DNA from 2 places in the Buttiauxella sp. JUb87 genome. Region 1 is predicted to be linked to the other one. Evidence: predicted binding sites of a transcription regulator. Region 1 holds the regulator's gene; the other holds the start of a gene.
What was found. Region 1 encodes ArgR, which controls arginine synthesis, uptake and breakdown. Its sites were predicted from a motif close to ANTGAATAAAAATACANT; they were not measured.
Positions count from the first base shown of each region.

Region 2: the regulator ArgR is predicted to act here: its motif matches at 2,341-2,358, upstream of argC (N-acetyl-gamma-glutamyl-phosphate reductase).

Region 1 is NZ_SNVY01000002.1:799,384-805,620, reverse strand. It holds gene aaeB (p-hydroxybenzoic acid efflux pump subunit AaeB) at 1-1,022, shown strand, start outside; gene EC843_RS11925 (NAD-dependent succinate-semialdehyde dehydrogenase) at 1,096-2,550, shown strand; gene EC843_RS11920 (hypothetical protein) at 2,592-2,864, shown strand; gene yhcN (peroxide/acid stress response protein YhcN) at 2,933-3,199, opposite strand; gene yhcN (peroxide/acid stress response protein YhcN) at 3,315-3,578, opposite strand; gene argR (transcriptional regulator ArgR) at 3,962-4,432, opposite strand; gene mdh (malate dehydrogenase) at 4,866-5,804, shown strand; gene degS (outer membrane-stress sensor serine endopeptidase DegS) at 5,869-6,237, opposite strand, start outside.
Region 2 is NZ_SNVY01000011.1:10,455-16,691, forward strand. It holds gene EC843_RS21820 (argininosuccinate synthase) at 1-410, opposite strand, end outside; gene argB (acetylglutamate kinase) at 429-1,205, opposite strand; gene argC (N-acetyl-gamma-glutamyl-phosphate reductase) at 1,218-2,222, opposite strand; gene argE (acetylornithine deacetylase) at 2,406-3,557, shown strand; gene ppc (phosphoenolpyruvate carboxylase) at 3,796-6,237, shown strand, end outside.

The DNA of each region.
Region 1 (6,237 bases):
GCTATCTGTTGCTAAAACGTGGCGTTATCAGCAACACCCGTATTAGCGCGGTGGAAGAAGAGGTTTTGACCCAGGAAGTGGTCATCAAAGTGCAGTCTGCAGAAGGGCATCACGCGATGATAAACTTCTGGCGTACCACGATTTCCTGCATTCTTGGCTGCTTATTTTGGTTATGGACGGGCTGGACATCGGGCAGCGGTGCGATGGTTATGATTGCCGTTGTGACGTCGCTGGCGATGCGTTTACCCAATCCGCGCATGGTGGCGATTGATTTTCTGTACGGTACCATTGCCGCTTTGCCGCTCGGTGCGTTCTATTTTTTAGTGGTGATTCCGTCGACTCAGCAAAGTATGTTGCTGCTGTGCATCAGCCTTGCATTGCTGGGTTTCTTTATGGGCATTGAAGTACAAAAGCGCCGCTTAGGGTCGATGGGGGCATTGGCAAGTACCATCAATATTATCGTTTTAGATAACCCAATGACGTTTCATTTCAGCTCGTTTTTGGACAGCGCATTGGGGCAAATAGTGGGTTGTTTCCTGGCGATGATGGTTATCTTGCTTATCCGCGATAATTCAAAAGAGCGCACGGGCCGCACGCTGCTTAATCAATTTGTTTCTGCGGCAGTTTCTGCGCTGACCACCAACAAAGCGCGCCGTAAAGAAAACCATCTGCCAGCGCTCTATCAGCAGCTTTTCTTACTGCTCAATATGTTCCCGGGTGATATCGATCGTTACCGCCTGGCGCTGACATTGATTATCGCGCACCAGCGATTACGTGATGCACCGATCCCGGTGAATGATGATCTCTCAGCATTCCATCGCCAGTTGCGAAACACGGCTGATAAGCTTACTTCGGCATCAAGTGATGATAAAAAACAGCGCTACTTCAAACAATTATTGGAGGAGCTGGATATTTACCAGGAGAAATTGCGTGTTTGGGAGGCGCCGCTACAAGTCACCGAACCGGTGAAACGGCTGGCGCATGTGTTGCATAAATACCAGCACGCCCTGATAAATGCCTAACCCGAGCCGACGCCTGCGTCGGCTTTTTTGTATCTATACTTATTGGATGCGCAATTCATAACGGGAGAAAATTATGACAAATCAGGCACTCCAGGATAGTGAATTATTTAACACGGGTTATCTGGTCAATGGTGAATGGCACAAGCTGAACGAAACCTTCGACGTTCTCAATCCTGCCACCGGTGAAGTTGTCGCTAAAGTCGCAAAAGCAGGCAAAAAGGAAGCTGAAGATGCGATTGCCGCAGCCGCTAAAGCTTTTCCTGCATGGCGTGCAAAAACCGCCAAAGAACGTTCAACCATCCTCTACCGTTGGTTCCAGTTAATTATTGAGAACAAAGCCTGGCTCGGGCGCTTAATGACCACCGAACAAGGCAAGCCGCTGAAAGAGGCGGAAGGTGAGGTTGAGTACGCCGCAAGTTTTATCCAGTGGTTCGCTGAACAGGCCAAACGGGCAAATGGTGAAATTATCCCTCCAGCCAAACCTGGATCACGCATTCTGGCAACCCGCGAGCCAATTGGTGTTGTCGCGGCAATTACTCCGTGGAATTTCCCCATGGCGATGCTGACACGCAAACTCGGCCCGGCGCTTGCTGCGGGTTGTACTGGCGTGATTAAACCAGCTAACAACACACCACTATCAGCCTTTGCCTTACTGGCGCTGGCAAAAAAAGCCGGGGTACCTGATGGGGTATTAAATGCCGTCGCAGGGAACACGCAAGAAATTAGCGACGCGATAATGGCGAGCCACGCGGTTCGTAAAATTTCGTTTACCGGTTCTACGGCAGTTGGCAAAACATTAGTGCGCAACGCCGCGGAAACCATGAAGAAAGTGTCGATGGAATTAGGCGGTAATGCGCCTTATATCGTCTTTGATGACGCGGATATCGACGACGCAGTGAAAGGGGCCATTGCTAACAAATTCCGTAATGCAGGCCAGGTCTGCGTTAGCGTGAATCGTTTCTTTATTCAGGACGGTGTTTATGACCAGTTCGTGAATAAACTGGCCGATGCGGTTAAGGCACTGAAAGTCGGTAACGGCCTGGAAGAGGGCGTGGTTGTCGGGCCATTAATTGAAAAATCCGCAGTCGATAAAGTACGTGAGCATATCGAAGATGCTATCGCACAAGGTGGCAAAGTGCTGGTGGGAGGTAAGAGCCATGCGTTGGGGGGCAACTTCTGGCAGCCCACGGTGATTGTCGATGCCAGCGATGAAATGAAACTGGCACATGAAGAAACCTTCGGGCCACTCGCTGCTTGCTTCCGTTTTAAAACGGAAGGGGAAGTTATTGAGCGGGCGAATAATACGCCATTTGGTTTGGCAGCATACTTCTATACTCAAAATCTATCGCGTGTATTCCGCGTTTCGCAAGCACTTGAAAGTGGGATGATTGGTATTAACGAATGTGCGGTGTCGACTGAGTTGGGGCCGTTTGGCGGAGTGAAAGAATCTGGACTAGGGCGAGAAGGCTCGGTACTGGGCCTGGATGAGTTTCTGGAAGTCAAAACCTTGCATATTGGCGGGCTGTAGAAGCTCAAAAGATAAGAGTGCTCTGGTTAAGGTGGCAAGTAATGAAAAAATACACCTTTGATTTTAGTCAGATAGAAGATCAGCCGGGATTCTATCGTCACTTTATCCAGGTATTTCAACTTGAGAAAAAACAGGTTCACGATCTCGATAGTTTATGGGATGTCGTCGTTGGAGGCATCTTACCTCTCCCGGTGGAAATAGAATTTGTTCACCTGCCGGAGATGCAAAGACGGCGCTACGGGGCGTTGATTTTGCTTTTCGACGAAGCAGAAGAGGAACTGGAAGGGCAATTGCGTTTCAACGTACGTGGTTAACCATGATGTTAGGGCATAAAAAAGCCCCCGCGAGCGGGGGCAAAGCCGTCAGTTTTGACGACGAGGGTTTATTTATACAGTTCAGCGGTAGCGTGCCATGCATCGCCACTACGTGCTTCGGTAATACGATATGCCGATGCACCTTCTTTAGTCGCTTTCTGTGATAATTCCTGACGCATATCCATTGGTGCACTGCCAACCTGGCTGACAGAAATGCTACCCATAGATTGCATGTTTTGTGCTTGTTCGCTGTTTACCTGATGTGCGGCTGCGTTAGCGCCGAAAGAGATAACAGAGAAAAGGCTCAGTGCTGCGATAGTTAATTTGGTTTTCATAATCTTTACTCCTGAATGGTTTTCTCAACGACCGGAAGGGCTAAACTGCTTTATTGTTCTTGGGGCCGTTGTCTGGATTATCGTTGTATTGCTTTTGCTTATTGCTACCGGGCTGTTACTTGTACAGCTCTGCTGTTGCATGCCATTGGTCGCCAGTACGGGCTTCAATGATGCGGTAAGAAGAAGCGCCTTGCTCTTCAGCTTTCTTATTCAGCAACTGGTGCATGTCCATCGGAGCACTACCGACCTGGCTGACAGACACTGAACCCATCGCCTGGCGGTTTTGTGCCTGTTCGGTATTAATAGATGTCGCTGCAAAAGCGCCGAATGACAGCATCGAGAGCAGGCTTGCGGTAACTAAAGTTGATTTCATGTTCATAATTTTCGCCTCGTCGTATTCTTTTATTGGGGTCTTCATTTCGTGACCCTCATCACAAAATCAAGTATACACTAATAACCTACAAAATTAATACCACGCTAATTATTCTCTATGAAACTTTACAATAATAGAGGCTTTTTATATTACGTAAAGTTATTAAAATGAGTCTTTTATTGCTGATTTTTTGTTAAGTATAAGTAAAAACAATGAGATGCCATGAATTAGCTTTTTGTGCGATTCATCACATAACCGGCTGATGAGAGAGATGTTTAGATTTGGGGAAAGCCTAAATAAGGGGATTTACGTATAAACGATGACAGCCAGGGGATTGTTATGAAGGTGTTATTCCCGCCGTACTGACAGCGGGAATACGGAAGTAATGCTTACAACTCTTGTTCGAACAACACCAAAATTGCTTCATACAATTCTTTTACAGTGAAGTCCCTTGCCGGGGTGGTAAAGATGGTGTCATCACCGGCAATCGTGCCCAAAATACCTTCAGCTTTACCTAACGAATCCAGCAAACGTGCAATTAACTGTGCCGCCCCTGGGCTTGTGTGGATAACAACAACGGCATCGTTGTAATCAATATCCAGTACCAGGTTTTTCAGCGGGCTGGACGTTGTTGGCACGCCAAGCTCGGCTGGTAAGCAGTACACCATTTCCATTTTGGCGTTGCGGGTACGCACCGCACCAAACTTGGTCAGCATACGAGAGACTTTGGATTGGTTGATGTTTTCGAAACCATCATTTTGCAAAGCATGAACGATTTCACCTTGAGAACTGAATTTCTCTTCTTTTAATAATGCTTTGAACGCTTTGACTAATTCTTCTTGTTTTGAGGAAATACGCATATATCACCCATGTTCAGGTCAACGAAGATAACATTATTATGCATTTAAATGAATTGTTATGCAAATTATTGGCTGGGTGAAGGCCTGAAATAATGTTATGAAAGAGGCGGATATTATCAAATTTTGTTATCGAGAAACATGCCTTCGTCACGACTCTAAAATAAGATGCCAAGTAAACTAAATGTTATCAAAATGATGTTGTTTTGCTGCGGATGGAGGGGTAATGTAACCGCCGTTGATGTGACAACATCAGGTTGTGACCGGGCGCTAAGGCGTCGTTTCCACCCGGCGAGTAAATGCAGCAGTAACGTTTCAGGAATGCTCAACCTCGCAATCCTAAAGCGGGAAGATTGTAATTACCCCTTCCCTGGATTATGGTCGCCACCGCATGGAGTTACGGCACCTATTTGCTAACCATAATAAGGAGTTTAGGATGAAAGTTGCAGTCCTCGGCGCAGCAGGCGGTATTGGCCAGGCGCTTGCCCTTCTACTCAAGACCCAACTGCCTTCAGGTTCAGAACTCTCCCTGTATGATATTGCACCGGTAACCCCTGGTGTTGCAGTCGATCTGAGTCATATCCCTACTGATGTGAAAATCAAAGGTTTCTGCGGTGAAGACGCAACACCTGCACTGGTTGGTGCAGATGTCGTGCTGATCTCTGCGGGTGTGGCACGTAAACCAGGTATGGATCGTTCAGACCTGTTTAACGTCAACGCGGGAATCGTGAAAAATCTGGTTCAACAGATTGCTAAAACTTGCCCGAAAGCCTGTATCGGTATTATCACAAACCCAGTGAATACCACCGTTGCGATTGCTGCGGAAGTGCTGAAAAAAGCAGGTGTCTACGACAAAAACAAACTGTTTGGCGTGACTACGCTGGACATCATCCGCTCCAACACCTTTGTTGCGGAACTGAAAGGCAAACAGCCGACTGATATCGAAGTTCCTGTCATTGGCGGCCACTCCGGTGTGACCATTCTGCCACTGCTGTCGCAGATTCCTGGTGTTAGCTTCACCGAGCAAGAAGTTGCTGACCTGACTAAGCGTATCCAGAATGCTGGGACCGAAGTTGTAGAAGCTAAAGCGGGTGGTGGATCTGCAACCCTGTCAATGGGCCAGGCAGCTGCGCGCTTTGGTCTGTCAATGGTTCGCGCGCTGCAAGGCGAAAGCAATGTGGTTGAATGTGCGTACGTTGAAGGGAATGGCGAACACGCTCGTTTCTTCTCTCAGCCATTGCTGCTGGGTAAAAACGGTATCGCAGAGCATAAATCTTACGGCAAACTGAGCGCTTTCGAGCACCAGGCGTTGGAAGGGATGCTGGATACTCTGAAGAAAGATATTACCCTTGGCGAAGAGTTTGTTAACAAATAAACCCTGAGCTTTAGAGATAAAAAAACCGGAATGTAGATTCCGGTTTTTTTTCGCCTGCGACTTATTAGTTTGTCGCGGGGTATTCCTGAATCGTGACTTGTAGCGTCAGCTTCTTATCTTCACGCATCACTTCAACTGGAATGACAGAGCCTGGACGAATCTCCGCCACCTGATCCATGGTGCCCAAAGCTGAAATTGCGGGTTTGTGGTTCACAGAGATAATCACGTCGTTAACCAGCAGACCTGCTTTAGCCGCCGGGCCGTCAGGTGTCACTTCGTTAACGATAATTCCCTGAATCTGATCAATGCCGGTTGCGGGGCCATGTAATGGCGTTATCTCGCGCCCGCCAATCCCAATGTAGCCACGAATCACGCGGCCATCGCGAATCAGCTTATCCATGATTTTGGTGGAGAGCTGTGTTGGTATGGCGAA
Region 2 (6,237 bases), on a different contig from region 1:
CAGGTGGATTCGAAACGGACCTGGTCGTTACCTTTGCCGGTCGCACCGTGGCACAGCGCATCGGCGCCCACTTTAGTGGCGACATCAACCAGTGCTTTCGCAATCAGCGGACGCGCCATAGACGTACCCAGCAGGTAGCTGCCTTCGTACAGTGCGCCAGTCTGCAATACTGGATAGACGTAATCGCTGATGAATTCTTCACGCGCATCAACGATATAACACTCAGTTGCGCCAGAGCGCAGTGCTTTTTGCTCAACACCTTTCAGGTCTTCACGATCCTGGCCGATATCCACCACACAAGCGACCACTTCACAGCCGCCGTAGTTTTCTTTCAGCCATGGAATGATGGCTGAAGTATCAAGGCCGCCAGAATAAGCGAGAACGATTTTTTTGATGCCGTGATTTTGCATTGTCTTATCCTTTCAAAACTAAGCCAGAATACGGGTGCCAATGGCCACGCCGTTAAATAAAGAAGGTAACTGCTCCGCGTGACGCCATGACGCAATATCCACCGGGCGACCCAGCGTACGTGCTGCATCCAGCGCCGCGTTAACCTTAACAATCATGCCGTCGGTAATAATGCCTTGAGCGATCAACTGCTCGGCTTTTGCCGCCGTCATTTCCGCAATACGTTGCCCTTTGCCATCCAGAATACCGCTGACGTCTGACAGCAGAATGAGATCCGCGCCGAGCGTGGCAGCCAGTGCCGTAGCGGCCTGATCGGCATTGACGTTCATCAGCTCGCCTTCAGCGGTAACGCCAATAGAGCTAACAATCGGCAGGAAACCGGAATCCAGCAGCGTGGTAATCAGCTTAGCTGAACCTGGCTTTGCAAGGCCGACATGGCCCAATGCTTCATCGAGTTTGGTCACCGTGACGCTGTCGCCATCGCCGAGGCAAAGACCGACACCATTGATGTCATGTTTTTTGGCCCACGCCAACAACGTTTTGTTCGCCGTACCCGCCAGCGCACCGGTAATAATGTCAATCTGGTCAGCAGGCGTAACACGTAGGCCGTTTTTCTTGGTCACCGGTAAGGAGAGCTTTTTCATCAGCTCATCAACCACACAGCCACCACCGTGAACAATCACCAGCGGACGTTGATGGGACTGACGATAGTTCACCAGCGCGGTAAACAAGCGCTCCAGCGCTTCTTCGCTATCCAGCAGTACGCCGCCTAATTTGATAATTAATGGATTCATCATTCACCCAGCCGATTAAATAAGAGACTGCGTTTCGGCAAAGCCAAAACGAATATTCAGGCACTGCACAGCCTGGGCCGACGCGCCTTTCAGAAGGTTATCTTCGGTCGCGACGACAATCAGATGCTCGCCCTGCACTGCGAAACCAATATCGCAGAACGGCAGGCCAACCACGTTTTTCAGTGCTGGCACGCCTTTGTCATACAGGCGCACTAACGGTTTATCTTGATAAGCCTGATTAAACACCTCGACGACTTGCTGCTGGGTCACCCCGGCTTTCAGGCGGCAAGTAATGGTCGCCAGAATCCCGCGCGGGAAATTGCCCAAGTGTGGAGTGAAAATCACTGGAGTCCCGAGATGCGTGACAATTTCTGGATGATGGCGATGATTAAAAATGCCATACGGTTGCAGGCTCACTTCGCAGAAACTGTTAGAGATCGCCGCTTTGCGCCCTGCACCGCTCACACCGCTGGTTGCGTTAATCACCGGCCACTGGTTTAAATCCAGCAAACCCGCTTCAATCAGAGGTTTTAACGCCAGTTGGGAGGCCGTTGGATAGCAGCCTGGCACAGAAATTAAACTGGTTTCTTTTATTCTGTCGCTCTGCCATTCCGCGAGGCCATAAACCGCCTGCTCAAGCAATTCAGGGTGCTGATGCGTAAAGCCGTAATAGAGTTGATAAAACTTAGCATCGTTGACGCGGAATGCACCGGACAAGTCAATGACAACGCAGCCTTTCGCAAGAAACTGCGGTGCCAGGTCATGGCTGACTTCATGGGCTGTGGCAAGAAAAACAACATCCACACCATCGGTAAATTCGCTGATATCCGACATTGGCAGTAACGGCATGTCCACGATACCTTTTAATTGCGGATGCAAATCAGATATCAATTTTCCTGCGTCATTACTTTGCGCTGAAACCGTCAAAGCGGTTATGTTCATATGAGGATGGCGATTCAAATAGGTCACAAGCTCTGCGCCTGCATAACCGCTGGCACCAACAATCAGCGTATTCAACATCTCGGCTGTACACCTTCTTAGGTTGTGTCTGCTAAAGGTGTCAGCTGAAAGCCATCACCCAACGTACAACGACGTGGTTCAATCCACCGGAACCAGGGGTTCCATCGCGGCAGGTAATAATGTATTTTTATTCAATATTACTGCATGATTATGTATACCAACCTGAGCTAAGGCCTGTCAACAGTGAAGATGAAATTACCTCCTTTTATCGAGATTTACCGCGCATTGATCGCCACCCCTTCCATCAGCGCTACCGACAGTGCGTTGGATCAGAGCAATCAGTCTTTAATCAATTTGCTGGCGGGCTGGTTCCGCGATCTTGGCTTTAATGTCGAAATACAACCCGTACCAGGTACACGTAATAAATTCAATATGCTGGCGAGCACCGGTACCGGTGCCGGTGGGTTGTTGCTGGCGGGTCACACGGATACCGTTCCGTTCGACGATGGCCGCTGGACACGCGATCCGTTCACGCTGACCGAACATGAAAATAAACTGTACGGCCTCGGCACTGCCGATATGAAAGGTTTCTTCGCCTTTATTCTCGATGCGCTGCGCGATGTGGATGTGACGACGCTTAAAAAGCCGCTCTATATTCTGGCGACCGCCGATGAAGAAACGACTATGGCGGGCGCACGCTATTTCTCTGAAAACACCAGCATACGCCCGGACTGCGCCATTATTGGTGAGCCGACTTCGTTGCAGCCAGTGCGCGCCCACAAAGGCCATATCTCTAACGCGATTCGCATTCTAGGCCAGTCCGGTCACTCCAGCGATCCCGCTCGGGGCGTGAACGCTATCGAACTGATGCACGACGCAATCGGCCACATCATGTCGCTGAAAAACACGCTGAAAGAGCGTTATCACCACGATGCCTTCACCGTGCCGTATCCAACGCTAAACCTCGGCCATATCAGCGGTGGCGATGCCGCCAACCGTATTTGTGCCTGTTGTGAACTGCATATGGATATTCGCCCGCTTCCGGGCCTTACGTTAAATGATCTTAACGGTTTGCTTAACGAAGCGCTGGAACCGGTAAGCCAGAAATGGCCAGGCCGCCTGACGGTTTCTGAACTTCACCCGCCGATTCCGGGCTATGAGTGCGCCAAAGACCACCAACTAGTACAAGTGGTCGAAAAATTATTGGGCGCGCAAACAGAAGTGGTGAACTACTGCACCGAAGCGCCATTTATTCAGACCATTTGCCCGACGCTGGTTCTGGGGCCAGGTTCTATAAACCAGGCACACCAGCCGGACGAATACCTCGAAACACGGTTTATCGAGCCAACTCGCAAACTCATTACACAGGTTGTGCATCATTTTTGCTGGCATTGAAAAATAGCGATTCAGGGGGTTTTGCCCCCTTTTTCAGCTGCTTTTTAGCGGATCCTCATAAGAAACGCTTATCCACGAAGTTAGTAATTAAATTTCATGAATTAGCGCCATTTATTCGTTTGCTGAAACGATTTCGTAGCAATTGACGAATGATAACTTACGTGGCTTTATAAAGACGGTGTTGAACCTTCACGGGTGAAATTAAGTTACATAAAAAGATGGGGTGTGTGGGACTACAATGAACGAACAATATTCCGCTTTGCGAAGTAATGTCAGTATGCTCGGCAAGTTGCTCGGGGATACCATCAAAGATGCATTAGGTGAAAACATCCTTGACCGGGTAGAAACAATCCGTAAGTTGTCGAAATCGTCACGAGCGGGCAATGAAGCGAACCGTCAAGAGTTGCTCACCACGTTACAGAACCTGTCTAATGACGAACTACTCCCTGTAGCCCGTGCATTCAGCCAGTTCCTGAACCTGGCCAACACCGCCGAGCAATATCACAGTATTTCCGCTAATGGCGAAGCCGCCAGCAATCCCGAAGTTATCGCTAAGACACTCCAAAAATTAAAAAATCAGCCGGATATTAGCGAAGATGCCGTTCGTGATGCTGTTGAATCGCTGTCATTAGAATTAGTTCTGACCGCACACCCAACCGAAATCACCCGCCGCACCCTGATTCACAAGCTGGTTGAAGTAAACAGCTGCCTGAAACAACTCGACCATAGCGACATTGCCGATTACGAACGTAACCAGATTATGCGCCGTCTGCGCCAACTGGTGGCACAGGCCTGGCACACCGATGAAATCCGTAAATACCGCCCGTCCCCTGTAGATGAAGCGAAATGGGGTTTTGCGGTAGTTGAAAACAGCCTGTGGGAAGGGGTTCCTAACTACCTGCGCGAACTGAACGAGCAACTCGAAGACAATCTGAATTACAAACTGCCGGTCGATTTCGTCCCGGTACGATTCACCTCCTGGATGGGCGGCGACCGCGACGGCAACCCGAACGTGACCGCCGATATTACCCGCCACGTGCTGTTGCTCAGCCGCTGGAAAGCCACCGACCTGTTCCTGCGCGATATTCAGGTGCTGATTTCTGAGCTTTCGATGGTGGAATGCACGCCTGAACTGAGCGAACTTGCAGGCCCGGACGCCGCACAAGAGCCGTACCGTTGCATCATGAAAGGCATTCGTCAGCAATTAATGGTGACTCAAGCCTGGCTGGAAGCACGCCTGAAAGGCCAGCATCTGCCAAAACCAGAAGGTTTACTGACGCAAAACGAACAGCTTTGGGATCCGCTCTACGCGTGTTACCAGTCGCTACAAGCTTGCGGTATGGGCATTATCGCTAACGGTCAGTTACTCGACACCTTGCGCCGCGTGAAATGCTTCGGCGTTCCGTTGGTGCGCATTGATGTCCGCCAGGAAAGTACTCGCCATACCGAAGCGCTGGGCGAGATGACTCGCTACCTGGGCATTGGTGATTACGAAAGCTGGTCCGAGGCGGACAAACAAGCCTTCTTGATCCGTGAATTGAACTCTAAGCGTCCACTTTTGCCGCGCCAGTGGGAACCGAGCGAAGAAACTCGCGAAGTGCTGGATACCTGCAAAGTCATTGCCGAAGCTCCACGTGGTTCAATCGCGGCTTACGTGATTTCGATGGCAAAAACGCCGTCGGACGTGCTGGCGGTTCACCTGTTACTCAAAGAAGCGGGCTGCACTTTCGCGCTGCCTGTGGCTCCACTGTTCGAAACCCTCGACGACCTGAACAACGCCGACGACGTAATGACTCAGTTGCTGAATATCGACTGGTATCGCGGCTTTATTCAGGGCAAACAGATGGTCATGATTGGCTATTCTGACTCGGCAAAAGACGCAGGCGTGATGGCGGCATCCTGGGCGCAGTATCAGGCACAAGATGCGCTGATCAAAACCTGCGAGAAAGCCGGAATTACCCTGACGCTGTTCCACGGACGCGGCGGTTCTATTGGTCGTGGCGGTGCGCCAGCGCATGCAGCTCTGCTTTCTCAACCTCCGGGCAGCCTGAAAGGCGGCCTGCGCGTGACTGAACAAGGCGAGATGATTCGCTTCAAATACGGTCTGCCGGAAATCACTATCAGCAGCCTGTCGCTCTACACCAGTGCGATTCTTGAAGCTAACCTGCTGCCGCCGCCAGAGCCGAAGAAAGAGTGGAAACATATCATGGAGGATCTGTCTGCGACCTCCTGTGATATGTATCGTGGGTATATCCGCGAAAACGAAGACTTCGTGCCGTATTTCCGTTCAGCAACACCAGAGCTGGAACTGGGTAAACTGCCGCTGGGTTCACGCCCTGCGAAACGTAAACCTAACGGTGGCGTTGAGTCTCTGCGAGCCATTCCATGGATTTTCGCCTGGACGCAGAACCGTCTGATGCTTCCAGCCTGGTTGGGCGCGGGTGCCGCGTTACAAAAAGTTGTCGAAGATGGCAAACAAGATGTGCTGGAAACGATGTGCCGCGACTGGCCATTCTTCTCGACACGCCTTGGGATGCTGGAAATGGTATTTGCCAAAGCTGACTTGTGGTTGGCGGAATACTACGACCAACGTCTGGTGAAACCGGAACTGTGGAAGCTAGGTAAACAGCTACGCGACCAACTGGAAGCGGATATCAAAGTGGTGCTGGATATCGCCAAC